3 regions of the Neobacillus sp. Fa239 genome follow, and region 3 is predicted to be linked to each of the others. Evidence: riboswitches for the same ligand, from Rfam matches in the RefSeq annotation. Region 3 holds a riboswitch; each other region holds the start of a gene.

Region 1 (6,908 bases), 2.3 Mb from region 3:
TCTAGAATTCTATTCTCATTCTATTCTCATTACAATCTTATAACAAATGAAATGTGTTAGCAACTCCTAAACAGTAATAACAAGAAATCATTTTCACTGATCGGCTACTAATTGAGAATGAATTTCCAAACAATGTGAAATTTGCCAAATTAGGCAGCATTTCTGAGGGGTTTATATTAATGCAGACAAACACACTCGGATAAAATCATACCCTATTTTTTTATAATTTGCTATCTCAATTTCAGGTTTAATACTTATCTATTTTTACCGTTGTAAATTATTTCATGTATATAGTCCTATGGCCAAATAAGAAAAGCCAGTGAATCAATCACCGACTTTTCTGTATTTCTTCTTATATATATTATTGTGATACTGGGACAACGGCCCCTTTGTATTTTTTAAGAATAAAGTCTTGAATCGTTTTAGAATGAAGAACCTCTACCAGTTTTTTGATAGCCGGTTTGTTTTCGTCACCCTTACGTACCGCAATGATATTTACATATGGCGAGTTTTTACCTTCAATCGCAATGGAATCCTTAAGCGGATTTAATCCTGCGCCAATCGCATAGTTGGAGTTAATTAATACGGCATCGCCTTCACCATTTTGATAAATTTTTGGCAATAAGGCTGCTTCATATTTTGCATCAAAAATTAAATGTTTTGGATTGGATACCACATCTTTGATCGTTGCAGTTGTTTTATCAATACCTGGTTTTAATTTAATTAAGCCTTGTGCTTCAAGTAAAGATAGCAGACGGCCATGATCGGCAACTGAGTTGCTCATGATTAGATGTGCGCCATCAGGAAGATCACTTAATTTTTTATATTTTTTCGAGTAAACACCAATCGGTTCAATGTGAATCCCGCCAGCATTAACAAAGCCATAACCAAATTGCTTATTTTGGGCATTTAAATAAGGAATGTGTTGGAAGTAGTTTGCATCAAGCTGCTTTGACTGCAATGCTTTGTTCGGTAAAATATAATCCTGAAATGTTTTAATGACTAAGTCAATTCCATCTTTTTTCAAAATAGGTTGTGCTTGACGTAAAATTTCAGCATGGGGAACACTTGAAGCTCCTACCACTAATTTTGTTAACCCTTTATCGCTGCTGCTTGAAGAATTGTTGCTGGATGTTCCGCATGCTGCTAATACAAGGGCTAATGATAACGCTAATACTAAACTAATCCATTTTTTCATGTTGACCTCACCTTTTATCTTTTATCTAATTTTTTTGTAAATGCATCACCAATAAACTGAATCACAAACACGATAATCAAAATAATAATCGTTGCCACAAAAGTGACATCATTTTGGTTTTGTTCAAAACCTTGCAGGTAGGCAAGATTCCCAAGACCTCCTGCACCAATGACTCCGGCCATGGCTGTATAGCTGACAAGAGCAATGGCGGTAACGGTAATACCTGAAACAAGCGCCGGCATCGATTCCGGCAACAGCACTTTCCAAATGATTGTGCCCGTTGTGGCACCCATTGACTTTGCCGCTTCAATAACGCCTTTATCAATTTCTCTAAGACCGATTTCAACCATTCTGGCATAGAACGGAGCTGCCCCAATAATCAGTGCTGGTAATGCTGCGGTTTCACCAATCATTGTCTTAAATAATAGGTTTGTAAAAGGAATTAATAAGACAATTAAGATAATGAACGGGATGGACCGAAAGACATTCACTATTGCACTAATGACCACGTTAATCGGCTTATTTTGCCACATATTCCCTGAAGATGTCAGGAATAGAATTAACCCAAGCAAGATTCCTAAAATAAAGGTTGCCAGTACCGAAACCGCAGTCATATAAAGCGTTTGGACTGTTGCCTCCCACATTGCCTGCCAATCGACATTCGGAAAATAATTACTGTTCATTTGTTACCACCTCCACGCCAACATTCTGCGTGCGAATAAAGTCAATGGCTTTATCGACTGCTTCCCGTCTGCCATCGAGATGAATGAACAGGGTACCATATGAACCACTTTGGGTTTGCGATATTTTCCCTTGCAGGATATTAACCGTCACATCATTCGCTCGGATTAGATTAGTGATCACCGGCTGTTCGGTCGCCTCCCCGATAAAGGTCAACTGAACGATTTGACCCGAATGATACCTCTCAAGAAGATGCTCGGCTGTTTCTTTCGTTTCTTCGGGCTCAGTAACCTGCTGAACAAATCTTTTGGTTATTGGAGCTTTTGGGTTCTTAAATACGTCCAGCACGTGACCAAGCTCAACAATTTTCCCGTTTTCCATGACTGCGACCCGATGGCAGATTTTACGGATAACATGCATTTCATGGGTGATTAACACAATCGTTAAACCTAATCTTTTATTAATATCAACGAGCAAATCCAAAATTGAATCTGTCGTTTGCGGATCTAGTGCTGAGGTTGCTTCATCGCATAGTAACACCTTCGGGCTATTCGCCAGCGCTCTTGCTATGCCGACTCTTTGCTTTTGTCCGCCACTTAGCTGCGATGGATAAGCATTTTCTCTTCCCTCTAAACCAACTAGTTTAATCAGTTCATTTACTCTTTTAGCTCTTTCCGGTCCTTTGACACCCGCTATTTCTAATGGGAAAGCAATATTTTCACTCACTGTCCTTGACCATAGCAGATTAAAATGTTGGAAAATCATGCTGATTTCTTGGCGAGCTTTCCTAAGATCACTGCCTTTGATTTGTGAAATAACTCGGCCAGCCACGGTAATAGATCCCTCAGAAGGAAGTTCCAGACCATTCAGCATACGAATTAACGTACTTTTCCCAGCTCCGCTGTAGCCAATTACACCGAAAATTTCTCCTTCGTTTATTTCCAGGTTGACATCATCTACTGCTTTTAACTGCCCCTGCTTCGATGGAAAAACCTTTCGGACATTTTTAATCGAAATCATTGAATCACCTTCTTTTATCCGTCAAATCCATTTACACAGTGTTCCTTAAATATAGGGTTTGAAATTTTTATTAAAACATTCTATTTTAGAAAAATAAAAATGCCTTTCTGCACAGGCAGAAAGGCATTATAAATAGAACCTTTCTCCCATCTCCCAAAGCAAATGCTTTGTGTGAATTGGCACCATTTCAATAAACATTGACGGTTGCCGGGCTTCATCGGGCACATCCCTCCACCTCTCTTGATAAGAGCTTTTCAACAACTATATTCAATTAACACGTTAAATGACTTAAGCAATTTTTTATCACGAAAGCAATCGTACCACGGAAAAAAATGAGTGTCAACGGAATTTTCTCATTTTCTGAAAAATTATTCTGGTATTTTTTAGGCTGAAGCAACGTCGGTCCCTTTTGTTAAATAAAAAAGCGACTCCAGCATGAGGATCCTTCTAAACGGTGCCACTATCGACAATTTCTCTCTTTTGACCAAGTTTCTTAATCGTTCCTTGCCGGTAAGGAGCTGCTCAATGGCTGAGAAATCACCATAAATTTCATATCTATTGAACATTTCCTCTGAATCGTGAAGCAATGTGATTTCGCCATTTTTTAAGGACAATGTGATGCTTTCGTTGTTTGAGATGAAGCTAATCATGATAGAATCCGTTTCTTTTATTAATTGAAGGACATGTCGATGTTCTTTTGTTTTAAGAAGAAAACAACGAATAGAATCAATCATTTCTCATCACTCCGGTCTATAGGCAATACTATCTATATTCCGTATAACACCAGGAATTCCTTTAATAATCGCTCGACAAAAAAAACAGATGTTTCGCATCTGTTTTTTTAGTTAAAATAATATTTTATTTTTTCTAGTAAGTAAGGAACTGAATGGAAAGCATACAATACCTCTGCCACCATTCCATTTTGAATGAACAATAGGCACGGAACACTTTCAACCGCGTGTGCCTTGGCGAGCTCTGGGTAGAAATTGATATTCATTTTCCCCATTGGGACTTGGACCATTTCCTCAATAATTTGAAGCATTCTCGAAGCAACCTGACAGGTACCGCATAATGGCGTATAAAAGTAAACAAGGCCGGATGATTGATTTTCCATGAATGAAGAGTATTCTTCTCTGTTCCATTCCTTCATAACAATTCGCTCAGCAATTCTCTAAATACTGGGTATGAACGTCAATATTTGCCCCAAGCAATACAGTGGCAAGATGATGTTCAGGGGCGGTGGCTACTTCACGATACATCCGGTCAATATAGATATGTTCCGCATGAGGAAATTCCCTTTTAAATTGTTTGCGCAGCTTTTCACCTGCTTCATCGGCATCCACCAGAATATAAACATCTTTGTCTTCAAGAAAATCAATCAGTTCATCTAATTTGGTTATACTGATCGTTCCATTTGTACAAATAATTTCAACCGGTTCCTTCACAATACTTTTTACCTTTTTTTTGTCTGATTTTCCTTCCACAATTAGAACCTTGTCAACATACGAGTCACTCATAATTAATCACCTTATAATGGAGTTGTTGGTTTAATGTTAACATATTCTACTTATACATATAACGTGTGTATCCCATTTATGAATGTTCGTCCAAAAATAATTAATTATTTTAGCTTACCCTTATCTTTTGATTGAAATAATGGTAAAAAAAAGAAAAGCACCTTCTAAAAAGGCGCTTCCCGTCCATTGATTAATCTTCATTAATCATTTCTTCATATTGTTCAGCAGACATTAACTTATCTAATTCGCTGTTATTAGATAATTCAATAACAATCATCCATGCTTTCTCATATGGAGATTCGTTAACAAATTCAGGGTTGTCACTTAAATCTTCGTTTATTTCAACCACCTTACCACTTACAGGTGCATAAAGTTCAGAAACTGTTTTAACGGATTCCACGCTGCCAAATGCTTCATCAGCAGTTACTTCATCGCCCACTTCAGGAAGTTCAACGAATACGATATCTCCTAGTTCGTGCTGTGCAAAATGAGTAATCCCAACACGTACTTTTTCCCCTTCAACCTTTACCCACTCATGCTCTTCTGAATAACGTAAGTCCTTTGGTGTGCTCATTACGAAAATCCCTCCATAAATTATTCTTAAATCTATCATCGATAAAAAAATCGATTTCCCTGTTTAATAATCGGAAAAGCACGCATTAAAACGCTTACAACCACGTTTTTTCATACTCTTCTTCTTTAAAACCAACCGTAACTTTATTCCCATCCGTTAAAATTGGTCTTTTGATTAACATCCCGTCTGAAGCCAATAAATCAAGCAGCTCGGCTTCAGTTGCAGATTTTAATCTGTCCTTAATACCTAATTCCCGATATTTTAGGCCACTGGTATTAAAGAATTTCTTTAATTCTAAACCGCTTTTTTGATAATAATCCTCCAGCTCAAGCTTTGAAGGGGGATTATCAGCAATATGTATTTCTTTGTAGGAAAGATGATGATCATCCAGCCATTTCTTTGCTTTTCGACAAGTACCGCATTTCGGGTACCAGTAAAAAATCATAGACATCTGTTTCACCGCCGATTTTTCCTTAATTAAACAAACGTAACAATTGAATATTACCACATTAAAGTCGAAATTCCTAATAGAAAAAAGCATAATAATACGACAATTTTAAATAAATATTGCATTTTTCCGCCATTCAAAATTGACAGGGGTCAGACCCCCGCTCCGGTAATGCGTTAAAGCGGCGGGGGTCTGGCCCCATTGAATTAAACTAGGTATCGTTCAGCTGCAATGATTACATCTGCTGCTTCGCGTTTTTTCACAATGACATTGGTTGGTGTGTGGCGGGTTAATTTTCTTAGCGAGGAGAGCATTATTCGAAGAATATCTCCATGTTCGATAGCCACCAAGGTTTCTTTGGCAATCTGCTCCAGTTCATTAAAGGCTTCTTGACAGAAAATCTGTGTGTAAAGAAGCTTTTGTTTGTTCTTTTCCAAACCTGCTTTTGCAATCGCTTTTTCCGTGCGTAACACAACAGATTCCATTGCATATGCATTCGAGATGAGGTCGGCTATGTTGGAAAGCACCTCTTGTTCTCTTTCAAGTGCTTTGCCATATTTTTGAGCCGCTAAACCAGCAGCCAATAAGCCAATTTTCTTGGCATTTCTTACTAAATATTTTTCCTGTGCAAGCGGCTCATCGCCTGGATCTTCCGGCATTAACATCATCAATTCTTCCTGTAGCTGTAATGCTTTTTGGAATAACGGCAACTCGCCTTTCATCGCCTTTTTCAAAAAGGTTCCGGGTACAAGGAGACGGTTGATTTCATTTGTTCCTTCAAAGATCCGATTGATCCGTGAGTCACGGTAGGCTCTTTCAATTGGGTACTCCTGCATGTAGCCGTATCCACCATGAATTTGCACGCCTTCGTCAACAACGTAATCAAGAACTTCACTTGCAAAGAATTTATTTAAGGAGCACTCAATCGCATATTCTGCAATCGAATTTGCGACTAATTTAATGTCCTTTGATTCCTCAGTTGATAGCTTGCCTTGGTTATCCTCATACAATCCTATCGTACGATACACGGAGCTTTCTGCTGCATAAATCTTCGATGCCAACGTACCGAATTTTTCTTTTGTCAGATTGAATTGAGAAATCGGCGTTTTGAATTGCTGGCGCCCATTTGCATACTTTACAGTCATTGCAAAGGCATTTTTAGAACCGCCAACTGCTCCGACCGCCAGTTTATAACGGCCAATGTTTAAAATATTAAAAGCGATGACATGGCCTTTGCCAAATTCGCCTAAGAGGTTTTCTTTTGGTACTGGGACATCCTGAAGAATCAAGGTACGAGTCGAAGAGCTCTTAATCCCCATCTTCTTCTCTTCTGCACCTGTAGAAACACCCGGGAAGTCTCTTTCTACGATAAAGGCTGTAAAGTGCTCTCCATCCACCTTGGCGTATACACAGAATAGATCGGCAAAACCGGCGTTGGTAATCCATTGCTTTTCACCGTTCAGGATATAG
Region 2 (6,908 bases), 1.7 Mb from region 3:
GTCCCCCGGCGCTTTAAAGCGCCGGGGGACTGACCCCTTTTTTACTAATTTTGTTTGTACCCATCAAGATAAGAAATTGGTTTTACGACAGGAACAGCTGCCCCTTTGAAGTGTTGTTTGATAAAGTCTGTTACTTCTTTGGAATGGTAGATATCAACGATTTCTTTAATTGCTTTGTCATCTTTGTGTTTTGTTTGGCTAGCAATAATGTTTACATATGCTTTATTTGAAGCATCTTCTCTAAAAATTGGGTCAGATGTTGGGTTTAAGCCAGCGTTGATCGCCATATCACAGTTGATAATCGAAGCAGCAGCATCGTCTAAGCCACGTGGTGTTTGTCCTGCATCTACAGGAGTGATTTTTAGATTATGTGGATTACTTGCGATATTTTCTAAACCGCCTGATCCATCAAAACCAGGTTTTAACGTTATCAATCCAGATTTTTGCATTAATAAGAGTGCTCTTCCTAGATTCGTAGGGTCTTTCGGAATAATGATTTGGTTTCCATCTTTAATTTCGCTGATGTTTTTAACTTTTTTAGAGTAGATCCCCATTGGCCAGATAGAAGTGGTACCGACAGCAGATAATTTTAGATTACGCTGTTTTCTGAAGTTATCAAAATAGACGACTGTTTGGAATGCATTCAAATCGATTTCGCCGCTGTCCAAAGCAAGGTTTGGCTGGACATAATCATCAAATTTTACAATTTGGATGTCAATCCCTTTATCTTTTGCCAGCTTTTTAACTAATTCCCATGTAGGTGTTTCTGAACTCGATGTTCCTACTTTAATCGTTTTACTGTCTGAGCTGGTTTTTGAACTGCATCCAGCTAACAAAAGAAATAAACCTAACAAAATAACTAAATATTTCTTCATTTTGAAATTCCCCCTAATATGTTTTTTTATTATGAAAAAGGATAACCTTCAATCATCAATTATTTTCTTCTGATTTTTTTGGAGAGCAGGTTGCCGAGTGATTGAACCAGCTGAACCATTACAATGAGGGTTACAACGGTTATGATCATAACCTCGGTTTTAAACTGGTTATACCCATAAGTAATCGCTAAATCACCAATCCCGCCGCCACCAACAGCACCAGCCATGGCAGATGCGCCAATTAATCCAATGGTAGCGATGGTTAAGGCTAAAACGATCGAACCAAGTGCTTCCGGCAAAAGAAATCTCCAAATGATTTGCCAGGGAGTTGCTCCCAATGCCTGCGCTAATTCAATAGTGCCTTTATCGACTTCGAGAAGGGAGTTCTCTACTAATCGGCCAATATAAAAGGCCGTATAGAGCACGAGCGGTACGATTGCCGCGGTGGTGCCAATTGCAGTTCCCACGATTAATCTAGTAAATGGAATAATTGCCACTACTAAGATAATAAATGGAATGGATCGAAAGATATTAATAATGACATTAAGAATATTGAATAGAATATTATTCTGCAAAATGCCGTTCTCTCTTGTAATTACCAGAATCACACCTATTGGAATTCCAATAATGACCGAAATAATCAGAGCTACAACGACCATATAAAGTGTTTGATCAATTGAACTTAAAAACTCTGGCCAGAACCAGGACCAATCAAATGGCATCTTCAGACACCTCCTTAATAACAGCTTCATTGTCTCGAATATACTGAACGGCGCGAAGAATTTCTTCTTTATCACCTTTGAATTCAACAAGTAAATTTCCGAATGGCTGACCTTGAAGCTCTGTTACCATCCCGTGAAGAACATTTAAATCGATTGAAAAGTGCTTTGCCGTATTTGAGATTAATGGGACATTGGTTGAATTGCCTTTAAAAATAATTCGGTAAATGCCATGGGAGCTTGACTGGCTGCTTTCATTAATTAATTTTTGTACGGACTTTGGAATATTATCGTTTAAGAAGGTCCTCACAAAGCTTCGGGCGATCATTGTTTTTGGCTCAGTGAACACGTCGATGACCGATCCTTGCTCCGCGATGGTCCCGTCTTCAATAACCGCAACTTTATCGCAAATATCACGGATGACATTCATCTCATGGGTAATCATTAAAATGGTTACGCCAAATTCATCTCGTACCTTTCGTAATAACTCTAAAACGGCTTCGGTCGTGTTTGGATCAAGTGCCGATGTAGCTTCATCGCATAGGAGAATATCAGGGTCAGTTGTCAGCGCGCGGGCAATTCCAACTCTTTGCTTCTGACCACCGGACAGCTGATCTGGGTAATGATTCATCCGATCCTCCAAGCCAACAAATGCTAGTAATTTTGTGACTTTCTCTTTAATTTCATTTTTAGGTGTGCCTTCTAAAATAAGCGGCATCGCCACATTGTGAAAAATCGTTTTCGAATTTAATAAGTTATATTGTTGAAAGATCATGCCAATCTTTTTACGCTGCTTGCGTAAATCCTTTGGCGCCAAGGATAAAAGGTTTACTCCATTGATGAGCACTTTCCCGGAAGATGGCCGTTCCAGCAGATTTACACAACGAATCAGTGTACTTTTTCCTGCCCCGCTGAATCCTACCACACCAAAAATTTCACCTTTCTCAACGCGAAGGTTAATTCCTTTTAAGGCACTTACCTTTTTCTCTTTGCCTTTTCCATAAATTTTATGTACATCGTCTAAAACAAGCATTATATCAATCCCCTTTGTTTGCACCTATATACGAAAAAGCCTCTTTCTTCAATCAGAAAGAGGCTTTTCTATCTCAACCTTATCTTTCAGAATGAAGTCACTCTGCAGGAATTAGCACCTTTCATTAATGAAGGTTGCTGGACGTCATCGGGCCTGTCCCTCAGTCTCTCTGGATAAGTTATTCAGCTGTTTTTAACTTATTTATGATGTTAATAAATTATTAAACTATTGTCAATCTTTTTATTTTAAAAAAATATTAGTAATCCGATAATTTTAATTTCAATTGATGATTTTTTAATTTTTAGTAAATCTATTGGCATTATTTCAGAAAAATCATTTATCATAATAGATAGAATCCTACTTCACCTGAATAGAGGTCAAGCAATGAAAGAAAAGTTTTTAGATGGAGTGCTGAATATCAAAACGGGAGGAGAACAAAAGGGATTTATAACCTCATTGCACTATCATCGCTACGAGCCGACACCTTATAGTGCCCTTGAAACCTTATTTCACCAATATGAATTGAAAAGCAGTGATCATATCGTTGATTTTGGCTGTGGTAAAGGACGTTTAATTTTTTATATTCATTATTTATGGAATGCCAATGTGACCGGCATTGAAATGAACCAGGCTCTCTATCAAGAGGCTGTCCAAAATCAAAAAAATTATCTTAAGAAACACATTGATGCCAAGAATAAAATACACTTTTATTGCTGCTTGGCGGAAGAGTATGAAATTAGATCGTTAGATAATTGCTTTTACTTTTTTAATCCATTTACCATCCAAATTTTTATGAGAATCATAAAGAATATCTTACTTTCTGTGGAGAAGTCCCATCGGGAGATAGAACTGGTTTTATATTACCCTTCAGAGGATTATATTTATTTTCTGGAAAATCAAACCCCTTTTGAATTCAAACAGGAAGTTATATTGCCGGATTTATATGAACATAATTCAAATGAACGATTTTTAATCTATAGGTTGTCTTATTAGAGGGAGAGAATTCACATGAACGAAAAAAATCCATTATTAGAAGCATTTAAGCAAACCACGTATCAAGTGGTCGGGCATGACCCAAGAGACATTCAAACATTACTAGCAGCTTTCAATGATTTTGATGGTTTGCAGGAAAGCGATATCTATGGGAAAGGAAAAATAATCGAGGAGTTCCAAGAGAAGATGGCTGATTACTTAGGGAAGGAGACAGCTGTATTTTTTCCTAGTGGTACGATGGCCCAGCAAATTGCTTTAAGAATTTGGTGTGATCAAAAAGGAATAAAGAAAGTCGCTTACCATCCGTTATGCCATTTGGAAATCCATGAAGAGGACGGATTAAAAGAGCTGCATCATATTGAACCGATTTTGCTTGCTGATCAAGACAGTTTAATTCAATTAGAAGATGTTGTTGGGCTTAAAGAGGATATTGCTTGTTTATTGCTTGAACTGCCCCAGCGTGAGATTGGCGGTCAATTACCAGATTATGAAGCTCTGGAATCGATTTCGGCTTATTGTCATGAGAAAGGAATCAAATTACACTTGGATGGTGCAAGGTTATTTGAAATTCTTCCCTACTATGAAAAGTCAGCTGCTGAAATTTGTCGTCTGTTTGATAGTGTGTATGTGTCATTTTATAAAGGAATTGGCGGAATTGCAGGGGCGATTCTGGCAGGAGAAAAGGATTTTATTGAGGAATCGAAAGTTTGGAAAAGGCGTCATGGTGGGGATTTAATCAGCCTTTATCCGTATATAATTAGTGCAGATTTTTATTTTGATCAAAGGATCGCGAAAATGGAGCAGTATTACCGGGAAGCAAAAGAACTTGCAGGCCATTTTAATCAATGTCATGCAATTAAAACACTTCCACTAAAGCCGGTTTCCAATATGTTTCATGTTCATTTTGATGCTCCAAAAGAGGAGATTGAAACCATTCTGGTAGAACTTTATGAGAAAAGTGATATTGGTTTAACTGGCAATTTGAAAGATACTACTAAGGGCACCTGTTTTTATGAAGCAAGCATTGGGGATCGATTTGGCAGCGTTCCAAAAGGAGATTTAAAAGAATTGTTTCGTATGCTTGATGAAAGAATGCGAGAATTGAAAATGTTTAGTAGGCAATAAGACACAAAAATTCATTCAGCCAAAAATCATCAGGAAAGGGGGAGCAAAAGTGCAAGGTAAATTTAAAATTATTACGGCCATGCTTATTTGGGGAAGTATTGGTGTTTTCGTCAAGAATATCAATCTATCTTCAAGTGAAATTGCGCTTCTAAGGGGAGTAATTGGCAGCCTTTTTTTAATTGTCGCAAGTGTATTGGCGAGACAAAAGTTTGACATTCAAGCTTTAAAAGAAAATTTCCTCCTGTTAATCCTTTCCGGTGCCGCGATCGGATTTAACTGGATTCTCCTTTTCCAAGCTTATCGGTATACGACCATTTCCAATGCAACATTAAGCTATTATTTTGCTCCAATCTTCGTCATGGTCCTAGCTCCTTTTATTCTTAAAGAAAAACTGACACCGCTAAAGGTAGGCTGTATTGTTACGGCAATGGCAGGATTATTTCTTATTGTGAATTTTGGAGGCAGCAACGGTGCAGGCGGCTATCATCATGCGGTTGGAATCCTATATGGTCTCTCAGCTGCAGCGTTTTATGCCAGTGTCGTATTAATCAATAAATTTATCAAAAATCTATCAGGTTTTGAAACCACTTTAGTTCAATTAATGGTGGCGGTAATCGTTCTTTTACCATACGTAATGATCAAAGATGGAATGGATTTTTCCGGCGTAAACTCTCATTCCCTTATTTTTATTTTCATCATTGGTATCATCCATACGGGCATTGCTTACTTTTTGTATTTTACCTCTATTAAGGACCTAAAAGGGCAGGCCATAGCTGTTTTAAGTTATATTGATCCCGTATCAGCCGTGATTATTGCTGCGCTATTTCTTGGAGAAAGCATGGGTATTATCCAAATAATTGGCGGCTGTCTCATCCTGGGTTCTACTCTTATAAGTGAAACGATGGAAATAAAAGTGCAGAAAATGAAAGATAGTAAGGTTTAAAAAATCCCTATGGAATTAGAAAAGCTCTTCTCGATGGAGAAGGGCTTATTTAATGGAAATTAAATGAAGAGTTTTGGGAGATGGATTTCTTAGTTCGATTTATACTCATCTAATTTCTTCATGGCATATTGAAATTGTTTTTTTGAAAGTTGTTTATTGGCTAAAGATGAATATAAAATCGCAAATGCAATCGGCATTACATCAATATGGACATTAATATTTGTATTAACATCAACATCAGAATTACCACTATTACTTACTTTAGCTAGTGTGCCATTCACCAGATCATTTTGATTATCATTATCGAATTTGCTTCTATACTTTGTATGTTCGTTATCATTGTTTGTTCGCCCCATAAATGCCATTTTATTACCTCCTTTCTAAAAATCAGATTACTACTTAACTGAGATAGTATTTTCCAAGTTAAGTAGTAATCTTTATACTAACAGTAGTATTTACATTTTTTTTTCCGATTTCGGCATTGTTCTTGATCTTGTTCAGCACTAGATTTAGAATCATTTTTGGACGAAATATCAACCTTAATATCGACATAAGAGTTTCCGCTGTTGAGAACTTTAGCATTATTACTATTTTTTAAATCATTTTCATTTTCATTTTGGTTATCATTATCGTTATTGTTATAATTTTTGTTCCTGTTACTATTGCATGCTTCCTTCTCTTTTTTACCATACCAACCCATTTAATCAACTCCTTTTCTATTAAATTTTATTCTTCAAAAATATAATATTCAGATAGTTTCCAAATGAATGGGGGACTTGTCCAATTAGAATAAATAAATATAAAAAAATAAGCAGTCCGATTCATCATCGGACTGCTTATTTTTACGCTAGTTAATTTTTGAATTAGCGGGTTTTTATGGTCTCCACATTAAATAATTCCTCAAGTGCTTTCTTTAAATCGGCAGGATGATCGGCGTGTAGCCACTGGTCAGGTACAATTAGATAATCGCAGGAGCTGCTTTTTAAATAGCTATAGACGATTTGCGCTTCATCAATTTCATCCCGATTCACACTTTTGGATATTTTGAACGAGTCATTCCGGAAATGATCTAACAATATGACAGATATTTGATCAAGATCTATTTCATCCTGTTGTAGCTTTTTTCGAAAAAGAATGCTGTTCCTTTTTATAAAAAAGAATTTAAGGCTGTTGTCCTCCAAGTGTTCAAGAACGACAATATTTTTGTTTTCCTCAGTAAA
Region 3 (6,908 bases):
GGCGTAATGTTTTCCATTGTAGCAACTTCCTTATACGTTGCGATATTGACACACCATTCTCAAATTATTCCCAATAATTTACTGAAAACAATCATCTCATCAAGGGTAAATATCCCTTTTTCACCTTTTGTTGAAGTGATTGTTATGGAAATATCCATTGAGTTATTACGTGAATCCAGCATACGATTACCTAAAAGAGGAGGAAGCACAATCGGTACCGTTGGAGGCATTGTGCTTGGTACTGCCGCTGTCGAAGCGTCTCTATCTAGCAATATCTTGCTGATTTTGGTGGCTGTATCAGCTTTAGCTTCATTTACCACCCCTCTTTATCGAATGAGCAATACCATTCGGGTCCTGCGTTTTTTCTTTATCATCGCCGCACAAGAATGGGGAATTTTGGGGATATTAATTTGCGGAATGTTTATCCTTTGTCATTTGTTACGGTTGAAATCACTTGGTATACCTTATTTGGTTCCCTTTTATCCACTTCGTACAACGGACTTTGAAGATTCTCTGGTGAGAGCTCCCTTCTCCCACTTTTCTTTTCGCCCAGGCTTCTTTCGAACTAAGAATCCTAGGGCGTTTGATGGAAAAAATGCAAAAGCAAAGAAAGATAAAGTAAGGATTGATATCGATGAATAACAGGCTTAGCACATTTAGGGTTCATAAACTATGAGTGTACAGATAAACGAGCGATTTTTGGTGTCGCCTTTTCTAGCATTTTTTATTATTCACAGTGTTCAGTTTGGACTGGGTTATCTCTCGTTTCAAAGAGGGCTTGTCCAAATAGTCGGGCAGGATGCTTGGATTACTGTGTTAATAACCGGGATTAGCTTCCATATTATCATTTGGATGATATATCAAATTCTCGATACCCACCAAGGTGATCTTGTCTATATTCACCGAAAACTTCTAGGCAAATGGATTGGAGGGCTACTGAGTATTTTTTTCATTGTATATTTGCTCTTACTTGGTAGTACAGTTTTAAGAACCTTTATTGAGCTTGTCCAGGTATGGGTGTTTCCCGAGTTAAAAACTTGGGTAGTGGGGTTAGTTCTGCTTGTTCTCGCCTATTATATCGTTTCAGGAGGGTTTCGAGTTATTGTAGGGATTTGCTTTTTTAGCCTTCTTAATTATATTTTATTTTCTATTTATGCATTATTTATAAAGGATTTGCATTTTAGCAATTTAACACCCATTCTCCAACACTCAATCATAGACATTGTTAAATCAACAAAGCACATGGCATTTTCTTATCTCGGTGTGGAAATTTTACTGATGTGCTACCCTTTTATAAAAACACCAAGTAAATCAAAAAAATGGGTATATCTTGCCAATCTAGCAACAACTATACTTTATCTGATTACAGTTATTCTTACATTGGCTTTTTGTACCCAAAAACAGATAGTCAAAGAATTTTGGCCTACTTTGGCATTCTTTCGATTTGTTCAACTGTCTGCGGTTGAACGCTTTGAATTTATTGGGATATCATTTCAACTATTACGGGTGTTTCCTATTTTAAGTTTATCGCTTTGGGCTGCTAGCCGCGCAACAAAGCTATTGTTTACAGTAAAACAATATGTAGTTATCCCCGTGTTTTTGCTCGTAATCTTTATTATTATTTGTCTTATGCCAGATCAACGAAATATCGATGCTGTATCTTCTTTCGTGTCAACGGCTGGATTGTACCTAGTGTATATTTATATTCCTTTGTTATATATTTTGCATATTTTAAGAAAGGAAGTAAGAAGCCTAACATGAAACGGATAATCATCTTCTTGCTGGCTCCGTTCCTTACATTATCTGCTTGTACGCAAGCAGAGATTGTCGATCAAATTGCAATGCCTATAGTAATGGGAATTGATAAAACCCAAAACAATAAACTCCAATATACAATAGCTGTTCCTATTTTTCAGTCTAATCAATCTGTCTTGAACACGACATATACATTTTCGGACTACACATTGAAAAACTCTAGCCAGGTGTTGCAAACAGAGAATAACAAACCTATTTCCAACGCAAAAATATCAGTTGTTCTTTGTAGTAAAGATTTGGCTAAGGATGGTTTAATGAGAAGCATGGATACGATTCTACGAGATCCTAAGATGTCACGTAAAATCTATTTAGCGATCGTGGACGGGCAGGCAAAAGATTTACTGGAATCAGATTTCAGCTCGAACGAGGAAAAAGGAATCTTTTTAAATCAGATGATCAATGGTAACATACAAGGCGGCTTCCTTCCCGAAACCCACCTGCATCAGTTTGAATATGCTATGCTGGGAGAAGGAATGGATCCGTATATGCCACTCTTTAAAACGTATAAAGAAAATAAAAAAAATATGGAGCGTATAAAAATTTCTGGTTTAGCTTTATTTAGAAAAGACCACTTTGTAGCAACACTCCCTTTGAAACAAATGCCGATCTTTCGATTGATGGTTGGTAATGCCAATAAGGGTGTCTATCAAGTAAAAATGGAGAATCATTCATACGCAGCCGTGAGAAACCAAGGTTCGAAAGTTCGCTATGAAATTAGCGGCAGTACAAAAAAACCTGAGATAACAATCAATTTGACAATGGATGGAATCGTTACAGAATACTCAGGTTTTAACCTAACAGAAAAAAATCGATTGTATCTCGAGAAAAGCTTCGAGCAGCAAATTACTAGTACAGGAAAATCTTTATTACATACATTTCAAAAACTACAGATTGATCCCCTCCAAATTGGGGATTTTGTTAGAAGTCAAAGACGAGATTGGGAGGCTGATAAATGGCGTCAGAAGTATCCTGAAGTGCCAATTCGTCTGAAAGTCGATGTGCATATACTAGAAATTGGAGCTACCCAATAACCATCGAATCTGATGCAAAGATTGCATTTTTGCATTAGACTTACTACCAAATACCCAACTAAGATGGGTAGATAAAAAGACATTCAAAATGAACTGCACCTCCAATTGTTAGACACAGCTAACCATTGGAAGTGCAGTATGGCTAAATATTCAATTGTGTTAAAGCTTAAGGCGGTACTACCTAGATAAATGGAAAAGTAACAGTTTTTTTTCAAAATTATACATTGGTCTTGATTGCCAATAACAGCCCAGTAGACCAATCGACTTCGGTTATGACTAAATCTGCTCTATTCCGTAGAGTCTGAACAAGTTTTGGCGCTTTGATTCTATATAACTCCGGCAATTTTGAATCCGGAAGCAAATCTTTAATAACATAAAAACCTCCTACGTTTAAATGATCTAATGTTTTGTCCAATAACTCGAATTTTCCCGGCCACGTATCCGCAAAGATAAAATCAAACCGCTCTGACATGTTTTGAATAAAAACCGCCCCATCCTCACAACGGAACGAAACTCTTCTGTCATCGCCCAAATACTTCTTTGCTATTGATTGCACACTACCATCTATATCCACTGTTGTAAGTGTACTATCTTCATCCATTCCCTCTATAATCCATGAAGCAGATGCCCCAGCACCCGTTCCTAACTCTAAGAAGGTTCCTTTTGTTTTTGAAGCTGCCAATCCCTTGAGCAAAAAACCAGTTTTTCTATCACATGACTGCTGGAAGCCAAATAGCTTAGATTCTTGTAATATTTTCTCGTAGGCTGATGGCACTTTCAAATCATTGCTTTCTTCCATGCTCATACTTCCCTTCTTCCTTAACAGATGTTTCAGTTCCATTCAATGAGCCTGACATATATTTAGGGAACAAAAAAAGCCCCTTAATAAAAGAGGCCTTTGCATTAATATATTGACCTCTTATCTAACAGAGTATTTTACCTCTGTTGGAATTAGCACCTTCCTGAAAAAATCAGGGGTTGCTGAGGTTTCACAGGGCCAGTCCCTCCACCTCTCTGGATAAGAATTATTTTTATGAGATTACATTAATTTATATTAAGTATTGCACAGTTTATACAAAAAAAGCAATCCTTTAATACACATAGAATGCCTACACTAATAAAGAATGTTTAATAACGATACTTTTACCATACAAATAAAATAGCAATTATTTCTAATGCATTAGGTGAAAATAAAGTGATTGCATTCAAAAGTTAAAGGTATTTTATGGACTATTATTTTATGAATCTTGCTTCTCCTTCTTGCTATAAAACATTCTCGACATCAACAGTCCCAATACCCCTAATCCTAAGAAAAGGATGGCACGGATGAAAATCGATACCGCAAGAAAATCCACCAATAATACTTTGCCAAGCGAGACAAAGATAAAAATGATCCCAAATCGCTGCAAGACCACATGTTTCCGTACGCGGCCGAACACCACAGAGAGAATCGCATAAAGCGCCCACACGAAGGATACACTCAGATGCTGAATGTTATCGGTGCTATGGAACGTGAAATAATCGGTTACATGGGTTATGAATACCACACTTAAGGCGGCTATCGCAATCGTTAAAGGCATTTGGATGTCTTTTCTCGTATCCCTTGGCAGAATAAGCTTCTTGATAAAGGCATTGGTAAATAAGCTTACGAACGGGAATTACATGTTTTTGTCGCACAAACCATTGCATGGCTCAGCTTTGGATTTTTTGGGACCCTATCCATGGTATATCTTTTCACAGGAAGGAGTCGCACTGCTTTTATTTTTTATCCTGCTGCTTCCGTTTTTCCATTATAAGAAACAAAAAGAAAATATGTCTGCCTGATTTCACTGTAAAAAGGGCTTATCCTTCCCCTTCTGCCTTGCTCTCATCATCATTGCCATTTTGATTTGAAACGATTTTGCATTGGAGTCCGTCTCATTTTACAGGGGGGATGAAGTTGAGAAAGATTATAAGTCTATTATTCGTTTTTCTAACTAGCTGTTATTTTCTTACTAATACAACTTATGCAAGTTGGGCCTACCCTTTTGTTGTCTACGATGGGAATGTCTATGTTGTTTCAGAAACCCATATAGAACCCAATAAAATCGGTAAGAAAATTGGGGAGGTAACGAAGTATTCAGACCTGGAAGGCACTTATAGTGGGAATTTTTCAAATCAGTTTCCTAAAGGAACGGAATACTATGAAATCAGAAGTGTATCAGTAAAAGAAGCAATTGCCATTAAAGAAGGTAAGGAATCATTTATTAAAGCTACATTTAACGGCAAATATGCGGGCAGCGGGGAAATTGATCATCAGAAATATATGATGATCCATTTATTGCTGTATGTTATCGGAGTCATTTTATTATTCGGGATCATTTATTTATTTTTCAAAAGAAGGAGGAAATAACCAACTAAAAAGAGCTGTCAAAAGATAACGGGTTCAGTGTCCTGTCGCGAAACCCGAATGTAGCCCATTTGCACTGCCTTTTGTATCTGTTTTTGCAATAAAAATAAAATAGCTCAGTTCACTGAGCCATTTTTGGTTGCCTGAATGGCTACCTGATAAAAAAATGCTGATTCCCTTTTCTGGGTCCTCTCTTATCGGTTGGGAGTAAGTTAAATTAGCGGAGAATTTTCTCTTAATTTGGAAATTGAACTGAAAATAGCGAAAATAGACGGAGAGATTCCCCCTATTGACTCGAAAAGCATGAAAATGGGGGATTTTCCTTTGCATAACCGGAAATCCTCCCCTTATTTACCCGGAAACGAGCTCCATTTTGCAAATAACCGAAAAATCTCCTCTTATTTTACATATCACAAGGGTACACAATTAAGGATAATACTTTATAATGTTTGTGATATGAAACGGAACACGTTTGTCAAAAGACAGCCTTTTTAAGGACACTTCCTACAAGCTCCTCAATATTCATCTTCTGGCTATCATTTCTATCTCAATCTGTGCACCTAGAGGAAGGGATGATACACCAAGTGTTGTACGAGCAGGATATGGCTCAGAAAATTGTTTTGAATAAACTTCATTCATTGCTGTGAAATTATTCATATCCGTTAAGAATACATTCACTTTTTCAACATGATCTGGAGTTAAACCTGCTGCCTCCAATACATTGAAAAGATTCATAAAACATTGATTTGTCTGTTCCACAATATCACCTTCTACAAGCTTTCCAGTCTGTGAGTCTACTGGGGTTTGCCCGGATAAAAATACTAAATCACCTGCTTCAATGGCATGCGAGTAAGGACCAACTGCAACCGCTCCAGATGCACTAAAAGCCTTTCTTGGCATATAAACTCCTCCTTTTAGAGAATATTTTACATTTGATCTTCCCTATCTCTTCCTCCGATATTTGTGTTCCGAATTAATGATTTGTTTCAATTTACCTCTCCAAAACGTATCCTTCCATTCGTGTGGTCTAAATGGAATAAGTGGAGCGAAATAAGGTACTCCAAATGGCTTTAGGCTAGCACCCCAAATAAAGAAAACAAGAAAGACCGCTATCAAACCTGTGTATCCAAAAAACCAAGCTATTGGTATTAATATCCATCTCATAGTGGATGCCAGCGGTAAAAAACCTTTTACCAGTACTAAGTAAACACACAATTGGGCAAAACCTCCTACGATCAATCCACCAGAACTGATAATTTTAGTGCTGACAGCAAATTGCCCAACAATCATGACTGCTAATAAGGCTATCATCAGATTTAAGCTTTTATAAATGTGTAGAGAAGTATCATAAATAATTCTTAAGACAAATAATATAAAAACCATTTCCCAAAATCCATTTAAAATTTCGCCAGTAAATAGGAATTTATTTAATAATTCTGTTTTATGTTTACCTATGTGAAGTTTTTTAATGTCATCCATATGAAACCGTTGGGTGGCAATATAAAATGCAGGTAAATGCAAAGAAAGAATCAGATAAATTTACGTATATGAAATTCTACAAACATAAAAAAATCCAAACTCGTTTCTTATTGAAAAAGAGATTGGATTTTTTTGAATTTCATTACAAATTTAGCCAGTTAGGCGATTTTCATCCGCATCAAAAAGGCATTGTT

What was found. A riboswitch is a leader RNA that binds a small molecule or an ion and turns the genes downstream of it on or off. The one in region 3 is predicted to bind S-adenosylmethionine.
Region 1: linked by a shared signal. The riboswitch ahead of ACZ5XR_RS23080 (methionine ABC transporter ATP-binding protein) and the one ahead of ACZ5XR_RS11430 (O-methyltransferase) in region 3 are both predicted to bind S-adenosylmethionine.
Region 2: linked by a shared signal. The riboswitch ahead of ACZ5XR_RS03255 (methionine ABC transporter ATP-binding protein) and the one ahead of ACZ5XR_RS11430 (O-methyltransferase) in region 3 are both predicted to bind S-adenosylmethionine.

Annotation. Positions count from the first base shown of each region.
Region 1 is NZ_AP041611.1:4,639,269-4,646,176, forward strand. It holds gene ACZ5XR_RS23070 (MetQ/NlpA family ABC transporter substrate-binding protein) at 362-1,198, opposite strand; gene ACZ5XR_RS23075 (methionine ABC transporter permease) at 1,213-1,881, opposite strand; gene ACZ5XR_RS23080 (methionine ABC transporter ATP-binding protein) at 1,871-2,899, opposite strand; SAM riboswitch class I at 3,043-3,149, opposite strand; gene ACZ5XR_RS23085 (hypothetical protein) at 3,283-3,633, opposite strand; gene ACZ5XR_RS23090 (thioredoxin family protein) at 3,741-4,049, opposite strand; gene ACZ5XR_RS23095 (toprim domain-containing protein) at 4,060-4,416, opposite strand; gene gcvH (glycine cleavage system protein GcvH) at 4,607-4,990, opposite strand; gene ACZ5XR_RS23105 (arsenate reductase family protein) at 5,085-5,441, opposite strand; gene ACZ5XR_RS23110 (acyl-CoA dehydrogenase family protein) at 5,645-6,908, opposite strand, start outside.
Region 2 is NZ_AP041611.1:700,645-707,552, forward strand. It holds gene ACZ5XR_RS03245 (MetQ/NlpA family ABC transporter substrate-binding protein) at 45-875, opposite strand; gene ACZ5XR_RS03250 (methionine ABC transporter permease) at 935-1,597, opposite strand; gene ACZ5XR_RS03255 (methionine ABC transporter ATP-binding protein) at 1,587-2,627, opposite strand; SAM riboswitch class I at 2,704-2,807, opposite strand; gene ACZ5XR_RS03260 (methyltransferase) at 3,012-3,620, shown strand; gene ACZ5XR_RS03265 (threonine aldolase family protein) at 3,636-4,745, shown strand; gene ACZ5XR_RS03270 (DMT family transporter) at 4,795-5,688, shown strand; gene ACZ5XR_RS03275 (hypothetical protein) at 5,778-6,053, opposite strand; gene ACZ5XR_RS03280 (hypothetical protein) at 6,131-6,388, opposite strand; gene ACZ5XR_RS03285 (UvrB/UvrC motif-containing protein) at 6,552-6,908, opposite strand, start outside.
Region 3 is NZ_AP041611.1:2,378,465-2,385,372, reverse strand. It holds gene ACZ5XR_RS11445 (spore germination protein) at 1-642, shown strand, start outside; gene ACZ5XR_RS11440 (GerAB/ArcD/ProY family transporter) at 673-1,761, shown strand; gene ACZ5XR_RS11435 (Ger(x)C family spore germination protein) at 1,758-2,846, shown strand; gene ACZ5XR_RS11430 (O-methyltransferase) at 3,064-3,651, opposite strand; SAM riboswitch class I at 3,763-3,871, opposite strand; gene ACZ5XR_RS11425 (DUF2339 domain-containing protein) at 4,085-4,426, opposite strand; gene ACZ5XR_RS11420 (TMEM164 family acyltransferase) at 4,383-4,670, shown strand; gene ACZ5XR_RS11415 (hypothetical protein) at 4,786-5,238, shown strand; gene ACZ5XR_RS11410 (RidA family protein) at 5,758-6,135, opposite strand; gene ACZ5XR_RS11405 (spore germination protein) at 6,178-6,714, opposite strand; gene ACZ5XR_RS11400 (hypothetical protein) at 6,741-6,908, shown strand, end outside.